Variovorax paradoxus: one gene and its partner. The protein of the gene in region 1 interacts with the protein of each later gene in a pairwise test. Links are inferred from orthologs where the notes say so. Each region holds a gene or a part of one and is shown on either strand. Other genes may lie near its edges.

Region 1 (14,367 bases):
TCGACCAGCAGAGCCGCGAACAGGTCATGGCCGTGCCCGATGTGCTGGGCCTGCCGCTGATCGTGAAGCCGCCGCGCGAGGGCTCGTCGATCGGCGTGACCAAGGTCGAGGGCTATTCGCAGATGCAGGACGCCGTGGCGCTTTCCGCGAAGTACGACGCCGACGTGCTGTGCGAGGAATTCATCGAAGGCGAGGAAGTGACCTGCGCCGTGCTGGGCCAGGGGCTCGATGCACGCGCGCTGCCGGTGGTGCGCATCGCCGCGCCCGAAGGCGCGTACGACTACCAGAACAAGTACTTCACCGACGACGTGAAGTACCACTGCCCGAGCGGCCTGCCCCAGGCCGAGGAGCACGAGATCCAGCGCATCACGCTGGCCGCGTACCACACGCTCGGCTGCCGCGGCTGGGGCCGCGCCGACGTGATGATTCGCGCGAGCGACCGCAAGCCTTTCCTGCTCGAGATGAACACCTCGCCCGGCATGACCAGCCACTCGCTGGTGCCGATGTCGGCGCGCGCATCGGGCATTGCCTACGAAGACCTGTGCCTGCGCGTGCTGGCCTCGGCTTCGCTGGATGCCACGGGAGGAGCGCAATAGCCATGGCCGACAGCATCCAGGCGCCTTTCGACGTCAAGCTCATGAACATCGTCTCGAACCTTGCGTTCGCGGTGGTGGCGCTCATGCTGCTGGCGGCGGGCGCGTGGTGGGTGCTGCGCCAGCCTTTCTTTCCCATCGGCGGAATCAAGGTCGACGGAGACGTGACGCACAACAACGAAGTGACGCTGCGCGCGAATGTGGCACCTCAGCTCTCGGGCAACTTCTTCACGGTCGATCTCGCCCGCGCGAGAACGGCGTTCGAGTCGGTGCCCTGGGTGCGCAAGGCGGTGGTGCGGCGCGAGTTTCCGGACAAGCTGCGCGTCACGCTGACCGAGCAGGTGCCGGTGGCCAACTGGGGCGACGACGCAGGCTCGAAGCTGATCAACGGCTTCGGCGACGTGTTCGAAGCCAACGTGGCCGAGGTGGACGACCGCTTGCCGCGGCTCGACGGTCCCATCGAGCAGGCCGGCCAGGTGCTGGGCATGTACCGCGTGATCGCGCCGATCTTCCAGCCCTACGACTTCGGCGTCGACGAGCTCACGCTCTCGAGCCGGGGCAGTTGGAAGGTGGTGCTGAGCAGCGGCGCCGAAATCGAGCTTGGCCGCGGCCAGCCCGAGGAAGTGGCCGCCCGCGCGCAACGTTTCCTGAAAACCGTGACCCAGGTCGCGGGCCAATACCACCGCACCGCGGCGGACATCGAAGGGGCCGACCTGCGCCACAACGATGCCTATGCGCTGCGCCTTCGTGGCGTCACCACGGTCGTTACCGACCCGAAGACCAAGAAGAAATAAATAGAAGCGAATACCGAGGACATTCAATGCCCAAAGAATACAAAGACCTGGTCGTAGGACTTGACATCGGCACCGCCAAGGTCATGGTGGTGGTGGCCGAGGTGCTGCCCGGCGGCGAACTCAAGCTCGCCGGGCTCGGCATCGCGCCGAGCAACGGCCTGAAGCGCGGCGTGGTGGTGAACATCGACGCCACCGTGCAGAGCATCCAGCAGGCCTTGAAGGAGGCCGAACTGATGGCCGACTGCAAGATCAGCCGCGTCTACACGGGCATTACCGGCAGCCACATCCGCGGCATCAATTCGAGCGGCATGGTGGCGGTGAAGGACAAGGAAGTCACGCCGGCCGACGTGGCCCGCGTGGTGGAAACCGCGCGCGCGATCAACATCTCGAGCGACCAGCGCCTGCTGCTGGTGGAGCCGCAGGAATTCGTGATCGACGGACAGGACGTGAAGGAGCCGATCGGCATGAGCGGCATGCGGCTCGAGGCCAAGGTGCACATCGTGACCGGGGCGCAGAGCGCGGCCGAGAACATCATCAAGTGTGTGCGCCGCTGCGGCCTCGAGGTCGACCAGCTGATGCTGAACCCGCTGGCTTCGAGCCAGGCGGTGCTGACCGAAGACGAGCGCGAGCTCGGCGTGGTGCTGGTCGACATCGGCGCGGGCACCACCGACGTGGCCATCTTCACCAACGGCGCCATCCGCCACACGGCGGTGATCCCGATTGCGGGCGACCTCATCACCAGCGACATCGCGATGGCGCTGCGTACGCCCACCAAGGACGCGGAAGACATCAAGGTCGAGAGCGGCTACGCCAAGCAATTGCTCGCCGACCCCGACCAGCAGGTGGAAGTGCCCGGCCTCGGCGACCGCGGCCCGCGCATGCTGAGCAAGCAGGCGCTGGCGGGCGTGATCGAGCCGCGCATCGAGGAAATCTTCTCGCTGGTGCAGCAGGTGGTGCGCGAATCGGGCTACGAAGAGGTGCTGTCCTCGGGCGTGGTGCTGACCGGCGGCAGCGCAGTGATGCCCGGCATGGTCGAGCTCGGCGAAGACATCTTCCTGAAGCCGGTGCGCCGGGGCATTCCGAAGTATTCGAGCGCGCTGTCCGACATGGTGGCGCAGCCGCGCGCGGCCACCGTGATGGGCTTGCTCGAAGAGGCTCGCTTCGCACGCATGCGCGGCTTCAAGGTCGCGCAGAAGAACGGATCCGTAAAGACTGCGTTCGGACGTTTCAAGGACTTCATCGTGGGGAACTTCTGACCATGAATCACTCCTCACTCTGGCTCGCACGCGGCGGTCCGCCCTTGCATTTCAACGAGCGATGGCGGCGCACAGGTCCACCATCGCGACGACAACTTCGTTGAACTCGTCAAGACACTTAAAAAATTCATAGATACACAACGGCAACTGCAAATTCAAGGAGTTAGAAATGACCATCGAAATGATCGAAGTCGAAGAATTCAACCAAGGCACTCAGATCAAGGTGATCGGCGTCGGCGGTGGCGGCGGCAATGCCGTCGCGCACATGATGGAGCGTGGCGTGCAGGGCGTTCAGTTCGTCTGCGCCAACACCGATGCGCAGGCGCTCCAGCGCAGCAACGCGCACAAGAACATCCAGCTGGGCACCAGCGGCCTGGGCGCCGGCAGCAAGCCCGACAAGGGCCGTGAAGCGGCCGAACTCGCGGTGGACGACATCCGCGCGGCCATCGACGGCGCGCACATGCTGTTCATCACGGCCGGCATGGGCGGCGGCACCGGCACCGGCGCCGCACCCGTGATCGCGCGTGTCGCGAAGGAAATGGGCATCCTCACCGTGGGCGTGGTGACCAAGCCCTTCGACTGGGAAGGCGGCCGCCGCATGACCAACGCTGACGCCGGCCTGGCCGAGCTCGAGGCGAACGTCGATTCGCTGATCGTGGTGCTCAACGAGAAGCTGCTCGACGTGCTGGGCGAGGACATCACCCAGGACGAAGCCTTCGCACATGCCAACGACGTGCTCAAGAACGCCGTGGGCGGCATCTCGGAAATCATCAACGAGTACGGCGGCGTGAACGTCGACTTCGAAGACGTGCGCACCGTGATGGGCGAACCGGGCAAGGCCATGATGGGCACGGCCGCGGCCGCAGGCCCGGACCGCGCGCGCATCGCTGCCGAGCAGGCCGTGGCCTGCCCGCTGCTCGAAGGCATCGACCTCTCGGGTGCCAAGGGCGTGCTGGTGCTGGTGACGGCATCGAAGGGTTCGCTGAAGCTCAACGAGTCGAAGCTCGCGATGAACACCATCCGCGCCTACGCCTCGCCCGATGCGCACGTGATCTACGGCGCCGCCTACGACGAAAGCCTCGGCGACGAAATGCGCGTGACCGTGGTCGCCACCGGCCTGTCGCGCGCCGACGCACGCCGTCAGGCTCCGACGCTCGAAGTGATCCGTACCGGCACCGACAACATCCCGTTCCACGTGCCCACGCTCGGCGGTACCGGCCATGCCGGCCACGGCCACACCAGCCAGCCGAACTACGACGGCATGGCGGTGCCCAGCGTGTGGCGCACCAACCGCACGATGGCTGCGGCCAAGGTCGATGCGCTGTCGTCGGGTGGCATGGACGATTTCGAGATTCCTGCATTCCTGCGCCGTCAGGCCGACTGACGCCAGGCCACCGAACGCAGAGGGCACGAAGGTTCGCAAGGGGTGACGGGGAAGACCTGAAAGGGACTTCCGCCGGCCCTAGGCGCTGCGTTCGCTTCGTGCCCCTTGCGTCCATCGTGGGCGCTTGAAATAGAACCTATGTCTATCGGTGCCATAGCGAGGGGCATAGGCCGCCACGCGCGCCGCGCGCCTAAAATCGCGGGCGTGCTGCAACAACGAACCCTCAAGTCGATCAGCCGCGCCGTGGGCGTGGGGCTTCACAGCGGCCAACGCGTGGAACTCACGCTGCGCCCCGCTCCGGCGGACACCGGCATCGTGTTCCGGCGCGTCGACCTGCCCGAGCCGGTCGACATCCGCATGACGGCCGAAGCGGTGACCGACACGCGCCTGGCTTCCACGGTCTCGACGGGCGGAGCGAAGGTGCAGACGGTCGAGCACCTGATGTCGGCCTGCGCGGGTCTCGGCATCGACAACCTCTACATCGATATCACGGCCGACGAAGTGCCGATCCTCGACGGGTCGGCCTCTTCGTTCGTGTTCCTGCTGCAAAGCGCGGGCATCGAACTGCAGAAGGCGCCGCGCCGTTTCATTCGCGTGACCCGCAAGGTCGAGGTGCGCGAGGGCGAGGGCGCCAACGAGAAGTGGGCCAGCCTGGAGCCATACCACGGCTACAAGTTGAGCTTCGAAATCGACTTCGATCACCGCGTGGTCAATTCCACCGGCCAGCGCGTGGAGTTCGACCTCGGCACCGATTCATACAGCCGCGACATCGCGCGCGCCCGCACCTTCGGCTTCACGAAGGAAGTCGAGTACATGCGCAGCAAGGGCCTGGCGCTCGGCGGCGGGCTCGACAACGCCATCGTGATGGACGACACCAAGGTGCTCAATGCCGGCGGTCTGCGCTACGACGACGAGTTCGTGAAGCACAAGATCCTCGACGCCATGGGCGACCTGTACATCATCGGCAAGCCGCTGCTCGCGGCCTACACCGCATTCCGATCGGGCCATGCGCTCAACAACAAGCTGCTGCGCGAGCTGCTGGCGAACAGCGACGCCTACGAGGTCGTGACCTTCGAAGACGAGAAGCGCGCACCGCGCGGTTTCGGCGAAGTGGCGCGGGCCTGGTAGGCAAGCCTCCTTTTCGGCGATGCTTGTCTTCCGCTGGGCCATCCTGCTGCTTCTGCTGGTGGCCGGCGTGTCGTTCGCCTTCTATGCAGGAACGGGGCAGGTCAAGTACCGGCACTTCGGCTGGATCGTGCTCAAGTGGACCCTGCTTGCGGCGTTCGGCTTCTTTGCCGTCCTGATCGCCGAACGGGTGGCTTAGGCTCGCAGGCTTCGCGGCCGGCCAACGAGAGCCTGAAAGGGCGCTACCTCGAACGACCTTGCCGGTAGGTGCCGGCGTGTGTCTTCGACAGCTCGGCCGCCTCGGCCAACCGTGCCATCGACCGGCCCACCTGCGCATGCGTGATGGCAATGCCGAGCGCGTCGGCCGCGTCGGCACCGGGCAGACCCGGCAGATCGAGCAGGCGCTTCACCATCTCTTGCACCTGCGCCTTGGCGGCCTGGCCATGGCCGGCCACCGCTTTCTTCATTTGCAGCGCGGTGTATTCCGCCACCGTGAGCTTGCTGTTCACCAGCGAGGTCACGCAGGCACCGCGGGCCTGGCCCAGCAGCAGTGTCGACTGCGGGTTGACGTTGACGAAAATGATTTCGACGGCCGACGCATCGGGCTGGTAGCGCTCGGCAATTTCGCCGATGCCGTCGAACAGCACCTTGAGGCGTGCCGGCAGATTGCCGGTGCCCAGGTGCCGGGTGCTGATGGTGCCGCTCGCCACGTAGCGCAGCGCATGGCCATCCGCATCCACCACGCCGAAGCCGGTGGTGGTCAAGCCGGGGTCGATGCCGAGAATGCGCATGTCAGAGGTTGAAGTACCAACGGATCGAGTGGAAGAAGATGGGCGCGGCGAAGCACAGCGCGTCCACACGGTCGAGCAGGCCGTTGGCGCCGGTCACGCCCGCGCCTTTCTTGCCCCAGTTCGGAATGCCGCGGTCGCGCTTGAGCGCCTTCATCACGAGGTGCCCCATCGATCCCGCAACGCAGGCGATGATGGACACGGCGAGCGCTTGGCCGAACTTGAAGGGCGTGATGAACGAGAACAGCGCGCCCACCAGGCTGGCGACCACGATGCCGATGCCCCAGCTGGTCCAGTTGAAGCTGCGGCTCACATTGGGCGCGAAGGGCTTGCGCTGCGTGCGGCGCGAGATCACGTGCTGCACCAGCACCGAGGTCTGCACCACGAACACCAGGAAGAACACGAGAAAGGCGCTCTTGCCTTCGTAGCCCGGAAAGCTCAGCAGCAGCAGCGCCGGCACGTGGCTCATGCCGTAGACACAGACCATGATGCCCCACTGCAGCTTGGCGTTGCGCTCGAGAAAGTGGCTGGAGTCGTCGGCGAGTGCGCTGGCGACCGGAATCGCGAGGAACACGTAGACCGGAATGAACACGGTGAACAGGTCGAAGCGCGCGGTGCCTACGAGCCAGAACTGGATCGGCAGCACCACGAAAAAGGCCAGGATCAGGCTGCGGTGGTCTCCGCGTCGTGTGGGTGAGAGCGTGATGAACTCACGCAGCGCAAAGAAGGCGATGAGCGCGAACAGGACGGTGGCCACCGTTTCGCCGAGTGCCCAGCCGACCCAGAACACGACCACCATGAACCAGGTGGTGCCCAGCAACTTGCGGTAATGGGCGAGCTCGGCTTGCCAGGTGGCGTCGTGCACGGGGTTGCGGCGTTCCCTGAAGCTCAGGAAGAGTGCCGTGGTGCTCGCGACGACGAGCAGGCCGAAGACGATGAGGAAGAGGGCCGCGACTTGTTGCGTCGGCGTGAGGCTGCGCAGGAACTGGTTCATGTCAGTTTTTTGTTGCGCGCTGTTGTTGGTGGCTGCGTTCTAGGCGCTCTTGTTCAGGGCGCGTGCACAGGCCACCGGGTACTCCCCTCCGCGAATGTCCCCCGGCTTCGCCTCCTCCTTGATTTCGCTGCGGGGAGCACCCGATGCCCTGTGCACTGGGACACGCTCGTGGTGTACGGCCGATCAACGACCGGCGTGCATAACGCTCACGTCGATGGGGTGCCTTGCGCAGCGAAATCAAGGGGGAGGCCGCAGGCCGGAGGACATTCGCGGAGCAAGGTACCCCGTCGGCGGGTGCGCGCCCCGAATGACGCACAACACGGCGCAAAGAGAAAGCTTTCATTTCAGACATCGCGCAAAGCGATCACCGCAGCACGCGCGCGATCGAGGAACGGGCGGCGCTCTTCGCTTTCTTCCACACGGATCGGCGCACCGAATGTGACCGAACACAAGATCGGCACCGGCACGATCTCGCCCTTGGGCATGACGCGCTGCACGTTGTCGATCCATGCCGGCACCAGCACCACTTCGGGAAACATCGTCGCGAGCGTGTAGAGGCCGGACTTGAATTTTTGCGGTTCGCCCGTGTGGCCGCGCGTGCCTTCGGGAAAGATGATGATCGAGTCGCCGCTGCGCAGCGCTTCGACCAAGGGTGCGAGCGGGTCGGCGACTGGGGGTTCAGCGGGGGCGGAGGGCTCTGCTTCCGCCGTCACGGCCGGCGGTTCGACAGGGGGGGCGGCCGGCGGGGAAGGTGGAGGCGCAGGAAGATCGAGCCGCCCTTGCACTTCATCGAACGCCTCGGGGGTGACATCGACGACAGGCGATGCCGTCGGCGCCATCGGCAGCAACGGCTCCATCGAAGGCTCGATGCGCTCGGCTTGCGGTCCAACGGAATTTCGCACGGGGGCTTGGGGCGTCTCCGGTTCCGCCCGGGCGGCCGGTGGTGCCGCCGAACCCGGCGCCGTGGCCGCGCGTTCCACATACACGGCGTTGAACACCTCGGTCGTGATCCAGCGCTTGAACGGCGTGTTGGCCCAGTAGTCGCGCGCCGCAATGGGTCGCGTGATGCTGCGCAGTTCCTCGGGCAGGGCGGCCCAGATCATCACGAGGTCGGCGTGGCTCTGGTGATTGGCGAAGTAGATGCGCTGTTCGGCCTTCGGCGGACAGCCGTACCAGCGTGCCTGGGCGCCCGTGAGCAGTCGGATGATTCCCAACAACAACCAACCTGTGAGCTTTGCCAGCATATGGGAGCGATGATACGGGCCATGCGATGGCGTTTCGATCCTCTTTCCCTGGTCTGGGCGCTGGCCCTGTTCGTTGTTCTCGTGCTGCTGGCCACCGTCGGCGCGCGCTGGGGCTGGCTGCGCAGTTTCTTTGGCGACGTGCTGGCCGTGGTGTGGGTCTATTTCGTCTTCAGGACGTTCATCGCCGCGCGCGTGCTGCCGCTGGCGCTGGCCGCATTCGGTGTGGGCCTGGCCGTTGAACTCGGCCAGTACCTTGCATCGAACTGGCACCTGCACATTGCGAACCGTGCCTTGCGCATCGTGCTCGGCAGTACGGCCGACTGGTGGGACGTGCTGGCCTATGCGATCGGCTTTGCGGCCGTGCTGGCCGCCGAAGCGCTGCGTGCCGGCCTCAGGGCAGCTCGGCCGCCGGCATCCGCGCGGCGATGGTCGATGCCCGTCCGCTGAGATAGGACGAACCCAGCTTGCGCTCGAAGAACTTCGGGCTCGGCAGCATCACGGCCAGGCGCGCGGCCTCGCCGGCGCTCAGGCGCGAGGCGGGTTTTCTGAAGTAGTACTGGGCGGCGGCTTCGGCGCCGAACACGCCCTCGCCCCATTCGACGTTGTTCAGATAGATCTCGAGAATGCGCCGCTTATCGAGCAGCACTTCGAGCAGCGTGGCGAGCACCAGTTCCTGGCCCTTGCGCAGCAGCGTGCGCTCGCTGGAGAGCAGCAGGTTTTTCGCGAGCTGCTGCGTGATGGTCGAGCCGCCGCGCAGCTGCACCGGACGCACCGGCTTGCCGCGCGCGATCGCGCGCGCTGCCCGCCGCGCCGCGAGTTCCTCGGCCTTGGCATTGCGTTGCCGCGCACGTTCGATGGCTTCCCATTCGACGCCGTTGTGGTCGATGAAATCGGCATCCTCGCTGGCGATGACGGCGCGCTTGAGGTTGTCGCTGATCTGCGCGTAGGGCACCCACTCCTGGCGCCACGCGCCCTTGCTGCCCTGGTGAATGGCGATCTGCCAGGCTTCGGAGCGCTGGAACGCGGTGCTTTGCGGAGCGATCACGGCCATGGCCGTAATGCGCGCGACGAAGAAAAGCTCCAGCGCCACGCCCGCCACCAGCAGGCAGGCAATCAGCCGCAGCAGCCGTTTCATTGGCCGGCAGCGAGCGAAGCGCGCAATTCGGCCAGCACCTGCGCGGCGGGCGGGCGCACGCCGCGCCAGGCTTCGAATGCTTCGGCCGCCTGCTCGACCAGCATGCCGAGTCCGTCGCGCCCCACGGCGCCGTGCGCTTCGGCCCATGCGATGAAGCCGGCGGCGGCCGGGCCGTACATGAGGTCGACCGCGAGCGCGCCGTCCCGCAGTACCTGCGCGCGCACCGGCACCGCATCGCCGGCGAGGCTGGAGGCCGTGGCATTGATCACCACGTCGAAATTACCGGCCACTTCATCGAGCGCCCAGGCCTCGAGCGTGGCGCCGTGGCGCAAGGCCAGCGCCGCGTGGCGCTGCACCAGTGCCATGGCCTTGCCGACGGTCCGGTTGGCCACCACGATGCGCGAAGCGCCTGCGTCGAGCAGCGGCCCGAGCACGCCGGCGGCGGCGCCGCCCGCACCGATCAGCAGCAGCTCGCGCCCCGCCAGCGGCACGGCGGCGTTGCGCACGATGTCGTTGACGAGCCCGATGCCATCGGTATTGTCGGCGTGGATGCCGCCGTCGGCTTCGAAGCGCAGCATGTTCACGGCTTGCGCGAGCAGGGCGCGCTCGCTGGTGTGCTGTGCAATGGCGGCGGCATCGAACTTGAAGGGCACGGTGACATTGCAGCCGCGCGCGACGTTGTCCTGCTCCGCGGCTTCTCGCCGGAAGCTGGCGACGCCTTCGGCGAAGGCGCCGATCGGCACGAGCCGGCGGGTGTATTCCAGCTGTTGGCCGCAGAGCTCGGCAAATCGGGCATGGATGCGGGGCGAGCGGCTGTGCTCGACGGGGTTGCCCATTACGCAATACAGATCCATGGCGCCGTTGCTTGCTGGTGTTGCTATTGGGAGGAGAGCTCGATGGTCTCGTCGCGCGTGAACTTGAAACGCGACTGCAGCACGATCTGGTCGGTCTGCTTGCGCATTGCATCGGTGAACTTGCCGAAGTTGCCGATGCTGTGCACGATGGCCTTGGCGCGCCGGTCGAGCGTGGTGTCGCCGGAGCTTTCATCGACCACGGTGTCGAGGATCTTGCCGTCGTGATTGATGGTGATCGTCATCTTGAGCTCGCCGTAGAGCTTCTTGCCGGCGGCCGTGGGAAAGTTCTCGGTGCCTCGCACTTCGATGCGGCGGCGCAGCGTGTCCACGTAGATGGCATAGGCCGCCTCGCGCGTCGAAGGGCTCAGGTAGCGCTTCTTGGGGCGCGCGTTTTCTTCGTTCACGCGCCGCTCGATTTCGGCCAGCAACTCGACCATCTGGCGTCGCTTTTCCTCGCGCGCAACAGCCTCTTTCGGGTCGCCCGACACGCGCGGATCGGGTGCGGGCATGGCGGCCAAGTCGCGCTTGAGTTGCGCGAGCAGCTGCATCTGCTGTGCCTGCATCGCGTCGACCTGGCGCTGCGCTTCTTCGATGGAGTCGCCCACGGCGGTAAAACTCGAAGGCGGCAGCGGACTGGTGGCGCGGCCCCGTTCGAGATCGCCGCCGCCTGCCAGCGAGGTTTGCGCCATGACGCGGGCCGTGGCGTCGGGCTTGTCCTTGGTCTTGCTATTGACGAGGATCACCTCGAGCGGCGTGTCGCTGAAGACCCGATTGAACGATTCAGGGTCGACGAAACGCACCGTCAGAAGCGCAGCGTGCGCGATGACCGACACACCGAGTGCAATCTGCAGCGTGCTCAGATCCCTGAAGTTCATTGACGGCGCTCCTCGCGGCTCATTGAATGGTTTTTATATTCCGCGCGGCGCTTGTTACGCCGGCGTGTTCTCCGGTGCCGGCTCGCTGTCGGTCAGGTCAACGGCAATAGCAATCGGGCCGGCCACTTCTTCTTCCTCATCGCCGCTTTCCTCGTCGGCCGCGGCATCCATCTTGGGCGCATCGAGGCGCTCGAGCACCGTGCCGTGCACGTCGAGCGCGATTTCGTCGATCTCGCCAAGCTTCACGCGCAGGCGGGCGCCACGTTCCTGCTGGCCCGCCACGGGGAACACCAGCGGCAGCGTGTCGGCACGCACCAGCGCGCCGTTCTGGATGTCCTTGATGACGGTGACTTCAAGCTCGGTGATGCCTTGCTGCTCCAGGTACTTGAGCGTCCAGAAGCGCTCCATGCCGCCCTGGTAGGCGTTGTAGGTTGCGTAGGCGGCGTCGAAGCCTGAGAGGATCGAGAACAGGTCGGCGTCCTTCGGCTTGAAGGGCGCCGCCAGCGCGGCGGTCTTGCCGTGGCGCGCGGCCGCAATGATCTGCCACTGGTTCACGAGGTCGGTGTAGCGGCGCAGCGGCGAGGTGCTCCAGGCATAGCTCTTCACGCCGAGGCCCGCGTGCGGCAATGCCCGCGTGCCCATGCGCACCTTGATGCCCGGCGCCAGGCTCGCCTGACTGCGGTAGAGCCCGGGCACGCCGAGTTCGCCAAGCCAGCCGCCCCAGCTGCTGTTGGCCAGGATCATCGCCTCGGACACGATCAGGTCGAGTGGCGCGCCACGCTGACGCGTGGTGATCTGCACCTGCTCGCTGCCGTTCGGCTCGCCGTCGTTGCCGACGAGGCGAAAGTTGTAGTCGGGCCGGTTGAAGTTCTCGGGCTTGCCGCGCACCACTTCGCGCTGCGCCTTCAGCTGCTTGGCGAGGCGGAACAGGAAGGAGAGCGGAGCGCGCAGGTTGGCCGCGGCCTCGGGCGTGTTCTCGCTTGCGAACGATGCGTCTTCGAGCCACGGCTGCGTGACGACACTGTCGAGCTGGTCGTGCCGCAGGTTGGCCACGATGGGCACGCGCTCGAGCTTCGTCTCGCTGGACTGCAGTTCGAGCGTGGCTTCGTCGAAGCGCACATAGAGCGACACGGCCGGGCGATCGCCGCTTTCGAGCAGCGTGTAGGCGCTGACCACCTCGTCGGGCAGCATCGTGATCTTGTGGCCCGGCATGTAGACCGTGGACATGCGCGCGCGCGCCACTTGGTCGATGGCGCTTCCGGGCGTCAGCGCGAGGCCTGGCGCTGCAATGTGGATGCCGACCGTGACCGTGCCGGTCCCCAGGCCCTGGACCGAAAGCGCGTCGTCGATCTCGGTGGTCTGCGAATCGTCGATCGAGAACGCCTGCACGCCGGCGGCCAGCGGCAGCTCGTCGACGATGGCCGGTGCGGCGAGTGCCGGAAACCCCGTGCCCTTGGGGAAGTTCTCGAACAGGAAGCGCCGCCAGTGGAACTGGTAGGGCGAGTCGATGGCGCCGGCGCGCTCCAGCAGGTCGAGCGGCGGGCGCTGCGTGGCGCGCGCGGCGTCGACGACGGCCTTGTATTCGGGCGCGTTCTTGTCGGGCTTGAACAGGATCTTGTAGAGCTGTTCGCGAATCGGCTGCGGACAGACGCCCTCGGCCAGCTGGCCGGCCCATTCGACGATTTGCGCCTGGACGACTTTCTTCTTCTCGATGGCGGCGAGCGCCTGCTGCACGATGTCGGCCGGCGCCTTCTTGAAGCGTCCCTTGCCCGCGCGGCGGAAGTAGTGCGGTGCCTCGAACAACCCGAACAGCGCGGCGGCCTGCTGCGCGAGCGTGGGCTTGTCGCTGAAATAGTCGGCCGCGAGTTCGGCAAAGCCGAATTCGCCCTCGGCGGCAAATTCCCAGGCCAAGTCGAGATCCATCGTGGCGGCGAGCGCGCGCGCTTCGGCGATCAACTCGGCCGGGGCCGGTTTCTCGAAACGCAGAACGATGTTGGCGCCCTTGACCTTGACGCGCTTGCCGGTGTCGAGCTCGACCTGCGCCGATGCTTCGGCCTCCGACAGCACGCGGCCGCCGAGGTACTTGCCGGCTTCTTCAAACAATACAAACATGCCCGGATTGTCCCAGACTCGGCACCCTCCCGGGCTTCAGACCGGGTTGATGAAGGCGATGACCTCGTCGAGATGGTTCTGCTCGAAATCGGACAGCGCGTGGTCGCCCCCCTCGAGCAGCTTGATGTTGCTGTCGGGGTAGCGCGCGGACATTTCGTGCCAGTCGAGCGCCTCGTCGCCCTTGGCGATGATGGCCAGCACGCGTTCGGGCCGCGTGAGGCTGCCGACTTCCATGGTGCGCAGTTCCTGGATGTACTCGGGCCGGAAATAGAAATGTTCGGCCGGGTCCTGCCACGTGGTCTGGTCGCCGATGTAGAGCGCCAGGTCGCGGGCGGGATGCACGGCCGGGTTGAGCAGCACGGTGCGGCAGCGCGTCATGCCGGCAACGTAGGTGGCATAGAAGCCCCCGAGCGAGGAGCCGACCACGGCCATCGACTTGCGAGGCCAGTCTGCAATGCCCTTCATCACCATGTCGATGGCTTCGCGCGGCGAGGGTGGCAATTGCGGGCACCACCACTGCAGCTTGGGGTGCTCCAGTGCCACGCGCTGCGCCATCAGCCGTGCCTTGGTGGAGCGGGGCGAGGAGCGGAAACCATGCAGGTACAACAGATGAGTGGCTTGCGGGTCCATGCGAGGCAGAGGCTGAAGTGGTGCTGTCGACGCAACTCCGTTGAGGGAGCCGGGGAATTTTGCATGAGGTCTGCGTGCGCGACGCGGCTTCCGTCGAAGGCTCTCGCATGCGGGCTTCGTGCGGGGAAGTGATTGTTGACCACTGGAATCTCGGAAGTGCGGGAATTTTCTGCATTCGGCCGGCGCCGGCCGCACTCGGAGCCCGAAAGTATTCAGCTTGCGCGCCGGGAGCGTCCAAGTACGCTGGACTTGTTGCATTTTGGCAATGCCGCGGTTCCGTCAGGTCGCTGGCGGCTTCGTGTTTGCCGGATCGACGTGTGAAGGGGCGGCGCGAGTTTTCCGGCCCGGGCGGGTGTTGGCATCCCATGAAAATGGGAGGGGCCGCAGCTTGTTCGATAGGCGCGGCGCCTTATGCTAAGCCCATGAATATTGAGGCTCTGGATGCCGGAACGGCGCGCCGCTGGGGCGTGCTCGTGGTCGAAGACGACAGCCGCGCACGCGCCTTCTTCGAGGCCAGCGTGCAGCGCAGCGCGAGCCTTTTTTGGCTCGGAAGCGCCGGCACCGTACAGGAGGCATTGGCCTG
Region 2 (14,219 bases), 4.2 Mb from region 1 along the record:
CTTTGCCCGGCCGCCGGGTGCGCCTCCCAGTGGGGGAGGCGCCGAAGGCGCTTCGGGGGCGTCCTTAGCAGCGCTGGATTTCCACCGTCGAGTGGCGGATTTCCTCGTGCATCGAGAAGCAGGCCCGCACCTCGTCGGCCGACAGCGTGGGTGAATGCGTCACCACCGTGAGCGCACAGGCGTACGCCTCGCGGCCCACGCGCCACACATGCAGGTCGGCCACGCGGGTTTCCGAATCGGCCAGCGTGGTCTCCACGCCTTCGCGGATTTCGGCTGTGACGGGATGGTCCATCTCGCGGTCGAGCAGCACCTTGCCGGTTTCCTTGAGCAGCCCCTTGGCCCACACCGACACCAGCACCGCACCGACGATGCCCATCATCGGGTCGAGCCAGGACCAGCCGAAGAACCAGCCGCCGAGCAGCGCGGCGATCGCCAGCACCGAGGTGGCGGCATCGGCCACCACGTGCAGGTAGGCGGAGCGCAGATTCAGGTCGTGGCCGTGCGCGTGGCCATGATCGTGGCCGTGACCATGGTCGTGTCCATGCCCGTAATGGTGAGCCGACCCGAGCAGCCGCGCGCAGACCAGGTTGACCACCAGTCCGAGCACGGCCACCGCCACGGCTTCGCGGTAGTGAATGGCCGAAGGCGAGAGAAGCCGTTCGATGGAACCCACCACCATCCAGGCCGCCACGCCCAGCAGCATCAGCGCGCTCGCGAAGCCGCCCAGCACTTCGATCTTCCAGGTGCCGAAGGCAAAGCGCGGATCGTGCGCATAGCGCCGCGCCGCCGCATAGGCAAAGGCGCTCAGGCCGATGGCCAGCGCATGCGAGCTCATGTGCCAACCGTCGGCCAGGAGCGCCATGGAGTTGAACCACCAGCCGGCGCCGATCTCGACCACCATCGCGGCGAGGGTGATCCACATCACGAGGCGGGTGCTGCGCTCGGCCGATTCGTTGCCGGCGCCGAAGTGATGGTCGTGCTGCCAGGCACTCAGGTCATGGGTGTGCATGGGTTTCAGATTCCGAAAAGGTCTTGTCCATCCGAGCGGCTCGAAGGCGGCGTCACGCCCAGGTGGCGATAGGCCGCCAGCGTGGCGATGCGCCCGCGCGGGGTGCGCTGCAGGTAGCCCTGCTGAATGAGGTAGGGCTCGATCACGTCTTCGATGGTGCCCGGCTCCTCGCCGATACTGGCCGCCACGTTGTCCAGGCCCACCGGGCCGCCGTCGAAGCGGTGGATCACGGCTTCGAGCAGCTTGCGGTCCATCAGGTCGAAGCCCTGCGGATCCACGTCGAGCATCGCGAGCGCCTTGTGCGCAATGTCTTCGGTGATGCGGCCGTTGCCCTTCACCTCGGCGTAGTCGCGCACGCGGCGCAGCAGGCGGTTGGCGATGCGGGGCGTGCCGCGCGAACGGCGCGCAATCTCGAAACCGCCGGCTTCGTCGGTTTCCACCTTCAGCAGGCCGGCGCTGCGCCGCACGATGAGCGCCAGTTCCTCGGGCGTGTAGAACTCCAGCCGCGCGACGATGCCGAAGCGGTCGCGCAGCGGGTTGGTCAGCATGCCGGCGCGGGTGGTGGCGCCCACCAGCGTGAAGGGCTGCAGGTCGAGCTTGATGCTGCGCGCCGCGGGCCCCTCGCCGATCATGATGTCGATCTGGTAGTCCTCCAGCGCGGGATAGAGGATTTCCTCGACCACCGGGCTCAGCCGATGGATCTCGTCGATGAAGAGCACATCGTTGGGCTCGAGGTTGGTCAGCAGGGCCGCCAGGTCCTTGGGCTTCTCGAGCACCGGGCCGGAGGTCTGGCGCAGGTTCACGCCCAGTTCGGCCGCGATGATGTGCGACAGCGTGGTCTTTCCAAGGCCGGGCGGCCCGAACAGCAGCACGTGGTCGAGCGCTTCCTTGCGCTTGCGCGCCGCGCCGATGAAGATTTCGAGCTGCTCGCGCACCTTGGCCTGGCCGACGTATTCGTCGAGCAGCTTGGGGCGCAACGCACGCTCGATCGCCTCTTCATGGGGCGAAGCGGGGGCGGCGGACACCACGCGGGGGGGAGCGGGCGCGAAATCGTCGGTCTGAATGGTCATGGGAGAGGGTTTTGCGTTTGTGAGTTTAGTGCCTGCTCACTGGCAGAATGCTTCGGCCATATAACAAACGAGGGGAAGCCAAGGGTGTCGATCTACGAACTGAAACCTCGGTTCCAGGGGCTGCTGCGGCCGCTCGTCGGGCGCCTGCACGCCGTGGGCATCACCGCCAACCAGGTCACGCTGGCCGCGTGCCTGGTGTCGGTGGCACTCGGGCTCTGGCTTTTCTTCGCGGCTCCGTCGCTCGCGGCTTTCGCGCTCATTCCGGCCTGGATGTTCATTCGCATGGCGTTCAACGCCATCGACGGCATGCTGGCGCGCGAGCACGGGCAGCAAAGCAAGCTCGGCGCCTTCCTCAATGAACTGACCGATGTGGTGTCCGATGCCGCGCTGTACCTGCCGTTTGCGCTGGTGCAGCCGTTCAGCCCGTTCTGGGTCGGCACGGTGATCGTGCTCGCGGGCCTGAGCGAATTCGCGGGCGCACTCGGCCCCACGGTCGGGGCCTCGCGCCGCTACGACGGGCCGCTCGGCAAGAGCGACCGCGCCTTCGTGTTCGGCGCGCTCGGCCTCTACGTGGCACTGGGGTGGCCGCTGCCGGGCTGGACGGCCTGGCTGATGCCTCTTCTCGCCGTGCTGGTGGCCTGGACGGTGGTCAACCGCATCCGCCGCGCACTGGCCGAAGCCGTGTGAACCCATCCACGAACAACGAACAACGAACAACGAACAAAGAAATAACGACAGGGATTCGATGACCGACACAATCACCCACCAGCGCACTCCGCAAGAGCGCCAGTTCCGCACGCACGACGGCGAATCGCTGTTCTACCGGCACTGGCCGGCCACGGGGGCCACGCGCCGCGGCGCGATCGTGCTGTTCCACCGCGGCCACGAGCACGGCGCGCGCATGGCGCACCTGGTCGACGAACTCGACCTGCCCGACTTCGACTTCTTCGCCTGGGACGCGCGCGGCCACGGCCGCTCGCCGGGCCAGCGCGGCTACAGCCCGAGCTTTGCCACGTCGGTGCGCGACGTGCAGACCTTCGTGCAGCACATCGGCAGCGCGCACGGCGTGGCGGAGCACGACATCCACGTCATCGCGCAGAGCGTGGGGGCCGTGCTGGTCTCCACCTGGGCGCACGACTACGCGCCCAAGGTGCGCGGGCTCACGCTGGCCTCGCCGGCGTTCAAGGTCAAGCTCTACGTGCCGTTTGCGCGCGCGGGGCTCGGGCTCATGCACAAGCTGCGCGGCCTGTTCTTCGTCAACAGCTATGTGAAGGCGAAGTTCCTCACGCATGACCCCGAGCGCATTGCGAGCTACGAAAGCGATCCGCTGATCTCGCGGCCCATCGCGGTGAACATCCTGCTGGGCCTCTACGAAGCGGCCGACCGCGTGGTGGCCGATGCCAACGCGATCACGCTGCCGGTGCAGTTGCTGATCTCGGGCGCCGACTGGGTGGTGCACCACAAGCCGCAGCACCAGTTCTTCGAACGGCTGGGCAGCGCCATCAAGACCAAGCTGGAGCTGCCGGGCTTTTTCCACGACACGTTGGGCGAGAAGGACCGGGCGCCGGCGGTGCGGTCGATTCGCGACTTCATCCTGCAGCTGTTCGACCAGCCGCCGGTACCGGTCGACCTGCGCGCCGCGCACCTGAGCGGCAACACCGCCGATGAGTCGCGTGCGCTGGCCGAGCCCCTGGCGCCGCTCTCGCCGCGCGGCGCCTACTGGGCCTTGACGCGCGGCAGCCTGCGCGTCGGCGGCAAGCTGTCGAGCGGCGTGAAGCTGGGACACGACACCGGCTTCGATTCGGGCAGCACGCTCGACTACGTCTACCGCAACGAGCCGCAGGGCAAGGGTGCGCTCGGCCGGTCCATCGACAAGACCTACCTGAACTCGATCGGCTGGCGCGGCATCCGGCAGCGCAAGATCCATGTCGAGGAGCTGATCCGCATCGCCATGGAGCGCCTGGCCGAGATGCACCGCGAGGTGCGCGTGATGGACATCGCGGCCGGCCATGGCCGCTATGTGCTCGACGCGGTGGCTGCGAGCCCGGTCAAGGCCAGCTCGATCCTGCTGCGCGACTACAGCGGCATCAACGTGCGCGACGGCCGCGCGCTGATCGCCGAGAAGGGCCTGGAAGAGGTCGCCCAGTTCGTGCAGGCCGACGCCTTCGACCGCATCAGCCTGGCCAGCGTGACGCCGCGGCCCACACTGGCCGTAGTGTCGGGCCTGTACGAGCTCTTCCCCGACAACGAGATGGTGCAGCGTTCGCTCGCAGGCGTGGGCGACGCGGTCGAAGACCGCGGCTACCTGGTCTACACCGGCCAGCCCTGGCATCCGCAACTCGAGATGATTGCGCGCGCGCTCACCAGCCACCGCCAGGGCGAAGCCTGGGTGATGCGCCGCCGCACGCAGGCCGAGATGGACCAGCTGGTGGAGGAGGCGGGCTTCCGCAAGATCGACCAGCGCGTCGACGAATGGGGCATCTTCACCGTCTCGCTCGCGGTGAGGGTCGGGTGACCGGCAGGCTCGGCGCCCTATGAAACACTGGCTGGCACAGCGTCCATGGAAGCGGGCCGCCGCATGGCTGGTGTTCCTGGGGCCGTTGTTCTACGCGACCTACGGGCTCGCCAACTGGTGGGCCACCACGCTCGCGCAAGTGCCCTCGATGGCTTTCGCGTGGGAGCGGCAGGTGCCGTTCTGGGCCTGGACGATCTTTCCGTACTGGACCATCAATGTCTTCTACGCGCTCTCGCTCTTTCTCGCGCGCAGCAAGCACACGCTCGACCGGCATGCGCTGCGGCTCGTGAGCGCCACGCTCGTCGCCTGCGCCTGCTTCGTCGTCTGGCCGCTGCATTTCAGCTTCGGGCAGCCGGCGGTCGAGGGCGCGCCGGCGTTCTTGTTCAACGCGCTGCGCGGCTTCGACCAGCCCTACAACCAGGCACCTTCGCTGCATATCGCGCTGGCGGTGATCCTGTGGGACTGGTACCGCCAGTTCCTGCGCGCGCTGTGGGCGAAGCTGGTGCTGCATGTGTGGGCGTTCGCCATCTGCGCCTCGGTGCTCACGACCTGGCAGCACCACTTCATCGACATTCCGACCGGGGCGCTGCTCGGAATCTTCTGCGTCTGGCTGTGGCCGCTGGAGCGCACGGTGTCGATGCCGGGCGCCTGGCAATGCACGCGCGATGCGCAGCGCTGGAAGCTCGCCAGCTTCTACGCCGCCGGTGCGGCCGTGTTTCTTGCGGCGGCTTTGTACGGCGGCGGCATGTGGCTGTGGCTCGCTTGGCCCGCGGCCTCGCTGGCGCTGGTGGCGCTGGTGGCGCTCAACTACATCGGCTTCGGTGCGCGCGGCTTCCAGATGAACACTCAAGGCCGCATGGGCTGGGCGGCGCGCTGGCTGTTTGCGCCCTATCGACTCGGCGCGGCCCTCAATGCCTGGCTCTGGACGCGCAGGCTGCCGGCGTCGGTCGAAGTGGTGCCGGGCCTGCGCCTCGGACGCCTGCCGACCCAGGCCGAATGGATCGCCGCCGGACGGCCACGGATCGTGAGCCTGTGCGCCGAGTTGCAGACGCCCGCGGGCGTGCCGCACGCGCGCTGCGTGCCGATCCTCGACCTGACCGTGCCGCCGACCGTGCGGTTGCAACGCGCGGCCGCCGTCATCGAAGGACAGCGCCTCGATGCCGCCGGCGCGCCGGTGTGGGTGTGCTGCGCGCTGGGCTTCTCGCGCAGCGCCGCGGCGACCATCGCGTGGCTGGGGCGCTACGGCGCATCGGGCGGCCTCGCGCAAGCCGAAGACACGGTGCGCCTTGCGCGCCCGCAGATCGTGCTGCGACCCGCGTGGCGGATTTCACTCGAGCCGCTGGGCACCGCCGCTGCCGGAGTGCCGCCCCATGACTGACAACGAACGCGCCACCTGTGCGGCGCTGGCCGGGCTGCTTCGCGCCGCGGCGGTGCTGGCGGCCTGGGGCTTCGCGCTCATGTGCATTGCGGCGCTGGTGCTCGCGCTCACGGTGCGATCGCTCTCGGTCACGGCCGCCATGAGTTTTGGCGCAGTGGTGGTGCTGGGCACGCTCGAGCGCTATTTCGCATTCAGGCTGCAGCTCGACCAGGCGCTGTTCGACGATCTGGCGCGCGGCGCCATCCCGTCGCTGAATGCGCTCGACACCGCGCTCGACCGGCTCGGCCTGCGCAATGCACCGGCAACGAAAGCAGCCCGGCCGCTCGACGACCGCGTGCAGGGCACCCGCCAGCTCATGCAGCGCCATGCCGTCGTGATCGCCTGCCAGAGCGCCATGTTTCTCCTTGCCTTGATGACCCAGGACCTCACGTGACCGAAGAAGAAGATCAAAATAACAGGGAAACCGGCCGGCCCGAAAGTACGGTGCTGCGCCGCGCGCTTGCCGTCGTCGCGGGCAAGCTGATCATCGGCGCAGCCGGCCTCCTGACCGGCGTGCGCGCCATCTGGAGCGGCACCACGCCCAAGGCCGAGCAGACGCTGTACTTCGCCAATCACACGAGCCACGGCGACTTCGTGCTGCTGTGGGCCACGCTGCCGCCCGATCTGCGCGCGCTGACGCGGCCGGTGGCCGGGCAGGACTACTGGATGGCCTCCAAGATGCGCCAGTTCATCGGCGCCGACGTGTTCAACGCGCTGATGATCCGGCGCGACGGCTCGGGCCAGGGTGGGAACCCGGTCGACCAGATGAAGGAGGCGCTGGAGGGCGGCGATTCGCTCATCATGTTCCCCGAGGGCACCCGCAATACGGGCGACGAGATCCTTCTGCCGCTCAAGAGCGGCCTCTATCACCTCGCGCGCGCCTGCCCCAACGTGCGGCTGGTGCCGGTGTGGATCGAGAACCTGAAGCGCGTGCTGCCCAAGGGCACCTTGGTGCCGATTCCGCTCGCCTGCACGGTTCGCTTCGGCGCGCCGATCACGCTGGCCGAAGGCGAAGACAAGAGCAGCTTTCTTGCGCGCGCACGCGCCGCCATGCTCGACCTGCGCCCCGAATACGACCGGGTGCCAGAACAAGAAAAAGCAACGACGACGCCATGAACATCTCGCCCTCCACCCAGACCACGCTGCAATTGTTCGGTGGCGTCGCCGGCGTGCTGATTCTTGCCTCGGCCATCGGCGCAGCGCTCAAATGGCGCGTGGCGCAAGGCCAGCCCCATTCGGTGATCGACAACCTCAACGCGCGCGTCAATGCGTGGTGGGTGATGGTGGCGGTGATCGGCCTTGCCTTCGCCTTCGGCAAGGGCGGCGTGATCGTGCTGTTCTATTTGATCTCGTTCTACGCGCTGCGCGAGTTCATCAGCCTGGCCTACACGCGGCGCGGCGACCATCATGCGATTGCGGCGGCGTTCTACATCGGGCTGCCGGTGCAGTATTTCCTGGTGTGGATCGATTGGTACGGGCTCTATTCGATCTTCATTCCGGTCTACGCCTTTCTCGTGCTGCCCATACTCGCGGCCGTGGGCGGCGACACGCAGCGCTTCCTGGAACGCACTTCGAAGATCCAGTGGGGCCTGATGATCTGCGTGTTCTGCATCAGCCACGTGCCCGCGCTGCTCACGCTGCAGATCCCCGGCTTCGAAGGCCGCAACCTGCTGCTGATCGCTTTTCTGGTGATCGTGGTGCAGGGCAGCGACGTGCTGCAGTACGTCTGGGGCAAGCTCTTCGGCAAGCGCAAGGTGGCGCCCGAACTCTCGCCCTCCAAGACCTGGGAAGGCCTGGTCGGCGGCGTGGCGAGCGCCACCGCACTGGGCGCGGCGCTCTACTGGGCAACACCGTTCAATCCCTGGCAGGCGGCGCTGATGGCGCTCACCATTTGCCTCATGGGCTTCTTCGGCGGACTCGTGATGTCGGCCATCAAGCGCGACCGCGGCGTGAAGGATTGGGGTTCGATGATCGAAGGCCACGGCGGCATGCTCGACCGGCTCGACTCGGTGATCTTCGCGGCGCCGATCTACTTTCACGCGCTGCGCTACTGGTGGGTGCCGTGAGCACGGCGCGCACAAGCGCAACAAAAGCGGCGGCGGCCGAGCGCGTGCCGCATGACACGCCCGTCGATTGCACCACCGCCGCCGCGTGGGAGCGTTGGCTGAAGCGCCATCACGCCGACGCGGCCGGCGTGTGGCTGCGAATGGCCAAGAAGAGCAGCGGCATTGCATCGGTCAACCACGCCGAGGCGCTCGAGGTTGCGCTGTGCTACGGCTGGATCGACGGGCAGCGCAAGGCGGAAGACGACAAGCACTTCCTGCAGCGCTTCACCCCTCGCACGCCGCGCAGCACCTGGTCGAAGATCAACCGCGACAAGACATTGAGGCTGATCGAAGAAGGCCACATGCAGCCAGCCGGCCTGGCCGAAGTCGAGCGTGCTCGCACCGACGGCCGCTGGGAGGCGGCCTACGATGCCCAAAGCATCGCCACCGTGCCGCCCGACCTGCAGGCCGCGCTCGACGCGAATTCCAAGGCCGCCGTCTTCTTCGCCAAGCTCGACTCGCGCAACCGCTACGCGGTGCTGTTCCGAACGCAGGGTGCGAAGAAGGCCGAGACCCGGGCGCGGCGTATTGCGCAGTTCGTGGAAATGCTGGCCAAGGGCGAGAAGATCCACCCCTGAGACGACTGCCACGCCTAAACCTTCTGCAACGCGTGGATGCCCGGCTTGAAGGGCCCCATCGCGACCCCAAGCTCCCACAGCGCGAGCGCCCCAGGATGCAGTACGTAGCCTCTCAGTTTGGCCACGCCGCGTTTGCGTATTTGGCGATTCAGCCGGGAGGAGAAGGATGTGATCCTCGCGAAATCCCATGCCTCGACAGGACCGTCCTCGGGGAACGTGGCGGACCAGGTCTGCGCTCGCAACAGGGTGTTGTGGTTCGTGTGTGAATTGTCCAGCCGCACCTTGTCGATGACCGGCGCATGCAGGTGCAACTGCACCATGCCCCACCCGCTGGCGCTGTACCTGAAGGCGGCGCCACCGCAGGCCTGCGGATTCAGCGCAATGTGGCGCGGCACGAAAGCCGGACCGGCCCCTCGCACGTAAAGGCTCAGAAGAACCGCTTGGCACGGCGGCTCACCAGGAGGCCGTTGGAACCGCGCCAGCACCTCGGCGGCGGAACGAAAGCGTTTCAGCGGTTGCTCGAAAGCCGAGTAATGCTCGTAGACGTCGCAGCTGTCTTCGGCGAACAGCCATGAGAGCACGTCTTCGTGATCTTCAGGTGTTGCGTAGAAATCGCAGTTCGGCATGGCTTGCCATCATTTCGCCAGCGCCTTCAGCGCCAGCTTGATCCCCTCGCTCACCGTCGCATCCTTCGGCAACGCCTTGAGCGCCAACGCGGCTTCCTTGTCGCTGTAGCCCAGTGCGACCAGCGCCTGCAGGATGTCGGCCTGCGCGTCCGAAGCTGCATGCGCGGGCAGGCCGATGTCGGCGCCCAGCTTGCCCTTAAGTTCCAGCAACAGCCGCTCGGCGGTCTTCTTGCCGATGCCGGGAATCTTCACGAGCCGGCCGAGCTCCTGCGTGGTGATGGCCTGCGACAGTTCGCCCACGCTCATGCCCGAAAGCAGGCCAAGCGCCGTGCGCGGCCCCACGCCGGTGATCTTGATGAGTTGCCGAAAAGCCGCACGCTCCTCGGCGGTGCCGAAACCGTAGAGAATCTGCGCGTCCTCGCGCACCACGAAGTGCGTGAGCAGCGAAACGCGCTCTCCGGTGCCGGGCAGGTTGTAGAACGTGCTCATCGGCACATCGACCTCGTAGCCGACGCCGTTGCAGTCCACCACCACTTGCGGTGGGTTGCGTTCGGCCAATACGCCGGTGAGTTTGCCTATCATGGGTGCCCTTTTTCCTTGAAATGTCCGGCGTGATTCTGCGACACACCTTTGCTCCCCCCAACAACTCGCGCCTCGGCCACCTGTGCGGACCGCTGGATGCGCACCTGCGCCGCATCGAAGAGGCCCTGGGCGTGAAGATCGCGCACCGCCACGAGCAATTCAAGGTCGATGGTCCCAAGGCCTCCGCGCAGCGGGCGATGGACGTGCTGCAGGCGCTGTACGAAATTGCCCAGCGGCCGATCGACCCAGCCGTGGTGCAGCTCACGCTCGCGGGCGACGGCTCCATGATCGACGGCGACGAGGATGCGGCCATGCTCGTCACCCGCCGCGCCGACCTGCGCGCGCGCACGCCCACGCAGGCGCTGTATCTGGACAACATCGCCAAGCACGACATCACCTTCGGCATCGGCCCGGCCGGCACCGGCAAGACGTACCTGGCGGTGGCTTGCGCGGTCGATGCGCTGGAGCGCGCGGCGGTGCAGCGCATCGTGCTCACGCGACCGGCAGTGGAAGCCGGCGAGCGGCTCGGCTTTCTGCCGGGCGACCTGACGCAGAAGGTCGACCCGTACCTGCGTCCGCTGTACGACGCGCTCTACGATCTCATGGGCTACGAGAAGGTGCAAAAGGCCTTCGAGCGCAACGCGCTCGAAATTGCACCGCTGGCCTTCATGCGCGGGCGCACGCTGAACAACGCCTTCGTGATCCTCGACGAGGCGCAGAACACCACGGTCGAGCAGATGAAGATGTTTCTTACGCGCATCGGCTTCGGCGCCAAGGCGGTGGTGACGGGCGACGTGAGCCAGATCGATTTGCCCAAGCAGCAGCTGAGCGGGCTGATCGACGCCGAGCGCGTGCTGAGGCGCGTGAGCGGCATCGCGATCACGCACTTCACCAGTGCCGACGTGGTGCGGCATCCGCTGGTCGCCAAGATCGTCGACGCCTACGACGGTCAGCGCAAGCGCGCGGGTTCGCACTGACATGGCACTGGCCCAGCTTTCGCTTTCGCTGCAGTTCGCGCCGCGCTTCAAGGGCATCGAGCGGCACCGCGCCGCGTTGCCGCGCCATAGCGTCGCGCGCTGGATCCGCCATGCGCTCGATGTGGACGGCGAGGTCACCGTGCGCATCGTCGACGCCGAGGAAGGGCAGCGCCTGAACCGCGAATTCCGCGGCAAGGACTATGCGACGAACGTGCTGACCTTCGACTATGCGCAAAGCCCGATGGTGATGGCCGACCTGGTGCTGTGCGCACCGGTGGTTGCCCGCGAGGCCAGGGAAGAACGCAAGACGCTGGCCGCGCACTACGCGCACCTGCTGGTTCACGGCACGCTGCACGCGCAAGGCTGGGACCACGAGACCAGCGAAGCCGATGCCGAAGCCATGGAAGCGCGCGAAATCGAAATCCTGGCGGGCTTGGGCATCCGCAACCCCTACGGCCGGTCGTGATGACGGCGGCGCCCGGGACGAACACCGATCCGTGGCTGGCGCGCTGGATTCCGTTGCTCGCGGAGCGCGCGGGAACCGGCCCGGTGCTCGAACTGGGCTGCGGAACCGGCCCCGACAGTGCGGTGCTCGCCGGCGCGGGCCTGCACGTGGTGGGCATCGAGTTGTCGAGCGAGTCGGTAGCCGCCGCGCGAGCGCGGGTGCCGCACGGCGCCGCGTTTCACTGCCGCGATTTTCGTGCGCCTTTTCCGCTGCCTGGCGGAGAAGAAGACGGCAGCGTGGGCGCAGTGGTCGCGAGCCTTTCGCTGCACTACTTCGCATGGGACGAAACGCTGGCGCTGGCACGGCGGATTCGCCGCGTGCTTCGACCGGACGGCGTGCTGCTGTGCCGGCTGAACTCGGTGAACGACTTCCACCACGGCGCCAGCGGTCCGCCGCCGGACGGCGAAGACTCCTTCTATCTGGTGGACGGTGTGCCCAAGCGCTTTTTCGACCGCGCGGCAGTGGAGCGGCTCTTTGCCGACGGCTGGCGCATGCTGCATCTCAATGAATTTACGGTGCACCGCTACGAGCAGCCGAAGGTGCTCTGGGAAGCCGTGCTCGAACACAACTGAACGCGAAGGCGGCGCTACGGCGCCATCTGCAGCGGAATGGTGACGGGCCCGTCGTTGACGAGGTGCACCTGCATGTCAGCGCCGAACTCGCCGGTTGCAACCACCGGATGCGCCGCGCGGGCCCGCGCCACGAAGTAGTCGTAGAGCCGCCGCCCTTCGTCCGGTGCTGCCGCCTGTGTGAAGCTGGGCCGGTTGCCACCGCTCACGTCGGCCGCGAGCGTGAATTGGCTCACCACGAGCAGGCCGCCGCCGATGTCTTGCAGGCTGCGGTTCATCTTGCCGGCCTCGTCGGAAAAGATGCGCAGCTTCAATATCTTTGCGAGCATGCGGTCGGCCAGCGCATCAGCATCGCCGCGCTCGGCGCAGAGCAAGACAAGCAGGCCGGCACCGATGGCGCCGACGGTCTGGCCGGCGATGTCCACACGCGCGCTGGCCACCCGCTGGACGACGGCCTTCATGCCTCTTCTCCGATCTGCGTGGCACGGGCCTCCATGCCGAGCGGCAGCAGCTGGATGGTCACGCGCAGGCCGGGCACGGCATCCATCAGCACTTGTTCCAGCTCATCGCGCAGGGCCGCCGCGTGCTGCAGCGTCCAGTCGCCGGGCACGTGCATGTGCAGGTCGGCAAAGCGGCGCTGGCCTGCACGCCGCGTGACCATGTCGTCGAAGCGCAGCCGTGGGCCTTCGGGCAGGCGCGCGGCAAACTGGTCCAGCGTGGCGCGCAGCGTGGCGATGGTTTCGGGTTCGAGGGCTTCGTCCATCAGCCCTTGCGACGAGCGCCACACGAGCTTCACGCCTTCACGCACGATGTTGAGCGCCACGCCGATGGCCAGCAGCGGGTCGAGCCAGAGCCATCCGCTGAAGTGCACGGCCACAATGCCGATCACCACCGCGGCCGAGGTCCAGACGTCGGTCACGAGGTGCCGCGCATCGGCTTCCAGCGCGATCGACCGGTGCGTGCGCGCCGCTCTAAACAGCGCGAAGGCCAGGGCCGCGTTGAAGCCCGAGCTGATCACCGACAGCCCGAGCCCCCAGCCCAGTTGATCGAGCGGCTGGGGAGAAAGCAGCCGCTGCACGGAAACCCAGAGAATGGCGGCGGCGGCGCCGACGATCAGAATGCCTTCGAAGCCCGATGAGAAGTACTCGGCCTTGTGGTGGCCGTACGGATGGTCTTCGTCGGCGGGCCGCGCCGCCACGGTCACCATCGCCAGGGCGAACATCGCGCTGGCAAGATTGACGAACGACTCCATGGCATCGGAAATCAGACCCATCGAGTTCGTGACGTAGCCTGCCAGCCCCTTGAGCAGGATCGTGATCAGGGCAACGGCCACGGAAACGCGAAGCAGCGTCTTGGGGGTCAAAGTCATGTGCGGCGAGAGACGTTGGGCAAGAAAAACGGCCGAAATGCGGCAAAAGGCCGCATCTTTGTAGCCAAGTTCTCAAATGCGGCCTCCGCTTGTAACAGGTCCGATTTAATATTTGTGTCACAGCGAGACATTCGCAGAGAGTGATGATGAAAAAATTCCTGATCGCCCTGGGAGGCTTCGCCTTTTGGGGCGCAGTGGCGCTGGCCCACGCACAAACACCTTCCGCCGCAACAGCCGCGCCAACAGCCGCGCCGGTTGCCGAGCTGCAGGCGGGCTTCGTGAAGTCGGTGCGCGGCAACGTGCAGCTGCTCAGCACGGCTGGCACGCCTCGCGCAGCCAGCGCGGGCGATGCGCTCACCGCCGTCGACCGCATCGTGACAGGTCCGGATTCTTCCGCTGCCGTGGTCCTGCGCGACGACACGACGCTCGTGGTCGGGCCTTCGTCGCGGCTGGACCTGAAGGAATTCCACTTCAACGCCACCACGCACGAAGGCGGCGTGCTCGTGTCGCTGTTGCGCGGCTCGATGCGCATGATCACCGGACTGATCGGCAAGACGAATCCCGACGCCATCCGCGTGGAGACGCAAACGGCCACCATCGGCATCCGAGGGACCGACTTCATCGTGCAGACCGACGGCCAGCCATGATGATGAAGTTGCGACCCCATGCCACTCTCTTCCTTGTCGCCCTGACTGCCGCGCTGCTCGCCGCATGCTCGACGCCGGGCACCCGCGTGGTGCTGCTGCCGCAGGCGGACGACAAGCCTTCGGCCGTGGTGGTGCGTGCGAAAGACGGCGAAGAAGTTCTTTCCAGGCCCTATCAGCGCGCCACCGCGGCTGTCGGCGCGTCCGGCGCGCCCGTGGTCGACCAGGCGGATCCCGCCAAGGTGCGGGCCGA

What was found.
Region 2: the proteins of ruvC (region 1) and ruvA interact in binary tests that used the Escherichia coli proteins (3 or more experiments, as listed by UniProt). The link is inferred for Variovorax paradoxus from one-to-one orthologs.

The regions. Positions count from the first base shown.
Region 1 is NZ_JAUSXG010000001.1:4,308,572-4,322,938, reverse strand. What follows is about bases 4,170-7,070. They hold ruvC (crossover junction endodeoxyribonuclease RuvC), read right to left. Parts: upstream 5,944-7,070; coding sequence 5,395-5,943; downstream 4,170-5,394. Other genes in these bases: QFZ42_RS20720 (phosphatidate cytidylyltransferase), read right to left, coding at 5,945-6,934; QFZ42_RS20730 (hypothetical protein), read left to right, coding at 5,175-5,351; lpxC (UDP-3-O-acyl-N-acetylglucosamine deacetylase), read left to right, coding at 4,232-5,155. Also shown: QFZ42_RS20755 (D-alanine--D-alanine ligase), read left to right, coding at 1-596; QFZ42_RS20750 (cell division protein FtsQ/DivIB), read left to right, coding at 599-1,387; cell division protein FtsA, read left to right, coding at 1,414-2,643; cell division protein FtsZ, read left to right, coding at 2,813-4,027; QFZ42_RS20715 (lysophospholipid acyltransferase family protein), read right to left, coding at 7,279-8,178; QFZ42_RS20710 (ribosomal maturation YjgA family protein), read left to right, coding at 8,188-8,625; QFZ42_RS20705 (transglycosylase domain-containing protein), read right to left, coding at 8,570-9,313; aroE (shikimate dehydrogenase), read right to left, coding at 9,310-10,167; QFZ42_RS20695 (energy transducer TonB), read right to left, coding at 10,191-11,042; QFZ42_RS20690 (ribonuclease catalytic domain-containing protein), read right to left, coding at 11,097-13,154; QFZ42_RS20685 (YqiA/YcfP family alpha/beta fold hydrolase), read right to left, coding at 13,191-13,784; QFZ42_RS20680 (response regulator transcription factor), read left to right, coding at 14,207-14,367.
Region 2 is NZ_JAUSXG010000001.1:103,679-117,897, reverse strand. What follows is about bases 8,117-10,869. They hold ruvA (Holliday junction branch migration protein RuvA), read right to left. Parts: upstream 9,903-10,869; coding sequence 9,330-9,902; downstream 8,117-9,329. Other genes in these bases: QFZ42_RS00505 (PhoH family protein), read left to right, coding at 9,923-10,869; QFZ42_RS00515 (hypothetical protein), read right to left, coding at 8,709-9,320; QFZ42_RS00520 (YdeI/OmpD-associated family protein), read left to right, coding at 8,117-8,694. Outside these bases: CDF family Co(II)/Ni(II) efflux transporter DmeF, read right to left, coding at 65-1,009; Holliday junction branch migration DNA helicase RuvB, read right to left, coding at 1,015-2,079; QFZ42_RS00550 (CDP-alcohol phosphatidyltransferase family protein), read left to right, coding at 2,164-2,766; QFZ42_RS00545 (bifunctional alpha/beta hydrolase/class I SAM-dependent methyltransferase), read left to right, coding at 2,825-4,594; QFZ42_RS00540 (phosphatase PAP2/dual specificity phosphatase family protein), read left to right, coding at 4,614-5,972; QFZ42_RS00535 (hypothetical protein), read left to right, coding at 5,965-6,405; QFZ42_RS00530 (lysophospholipid acyltransferase family protein), read left to right, coding at 6,456-7,127; QFZ42_RS00525 (phosphatidate cytidylyltransferase), read left to right, coding at 7,124-8,077; more of QFZ42_RS00520, read left to right, coding at 8,065-8,116; more of QFZ42_RS00505, read left to right, coding at 10,870-10,879; rRNA maturation RNase YbeY, read left to right, coding at 10,881-11,345; QFZ42_RS00495 (class I SAM-dependent methyltransferase), read left to right, coding at 11,345-11,956; dtd (D-aminoacyl-tRNA deacylase), read right to left, coding at 11,971-12,414; QFZ42_RS00485 (cation diffusion facilitator family transporter), read right to left, coding at 12,411-13,322; QFZ42_RS00480 (FecR family protein), read left to right, coding at 13,466-13,969; QFZ42_RS00475 (OmpA family protein), read left to right, coding at 13,972-14,219. UniProt on the Escherichia coli protein: The RuvA-RuvB-RuvC complex processes Holliday junction (HJ) DNA during genetic recombination and DNA repair.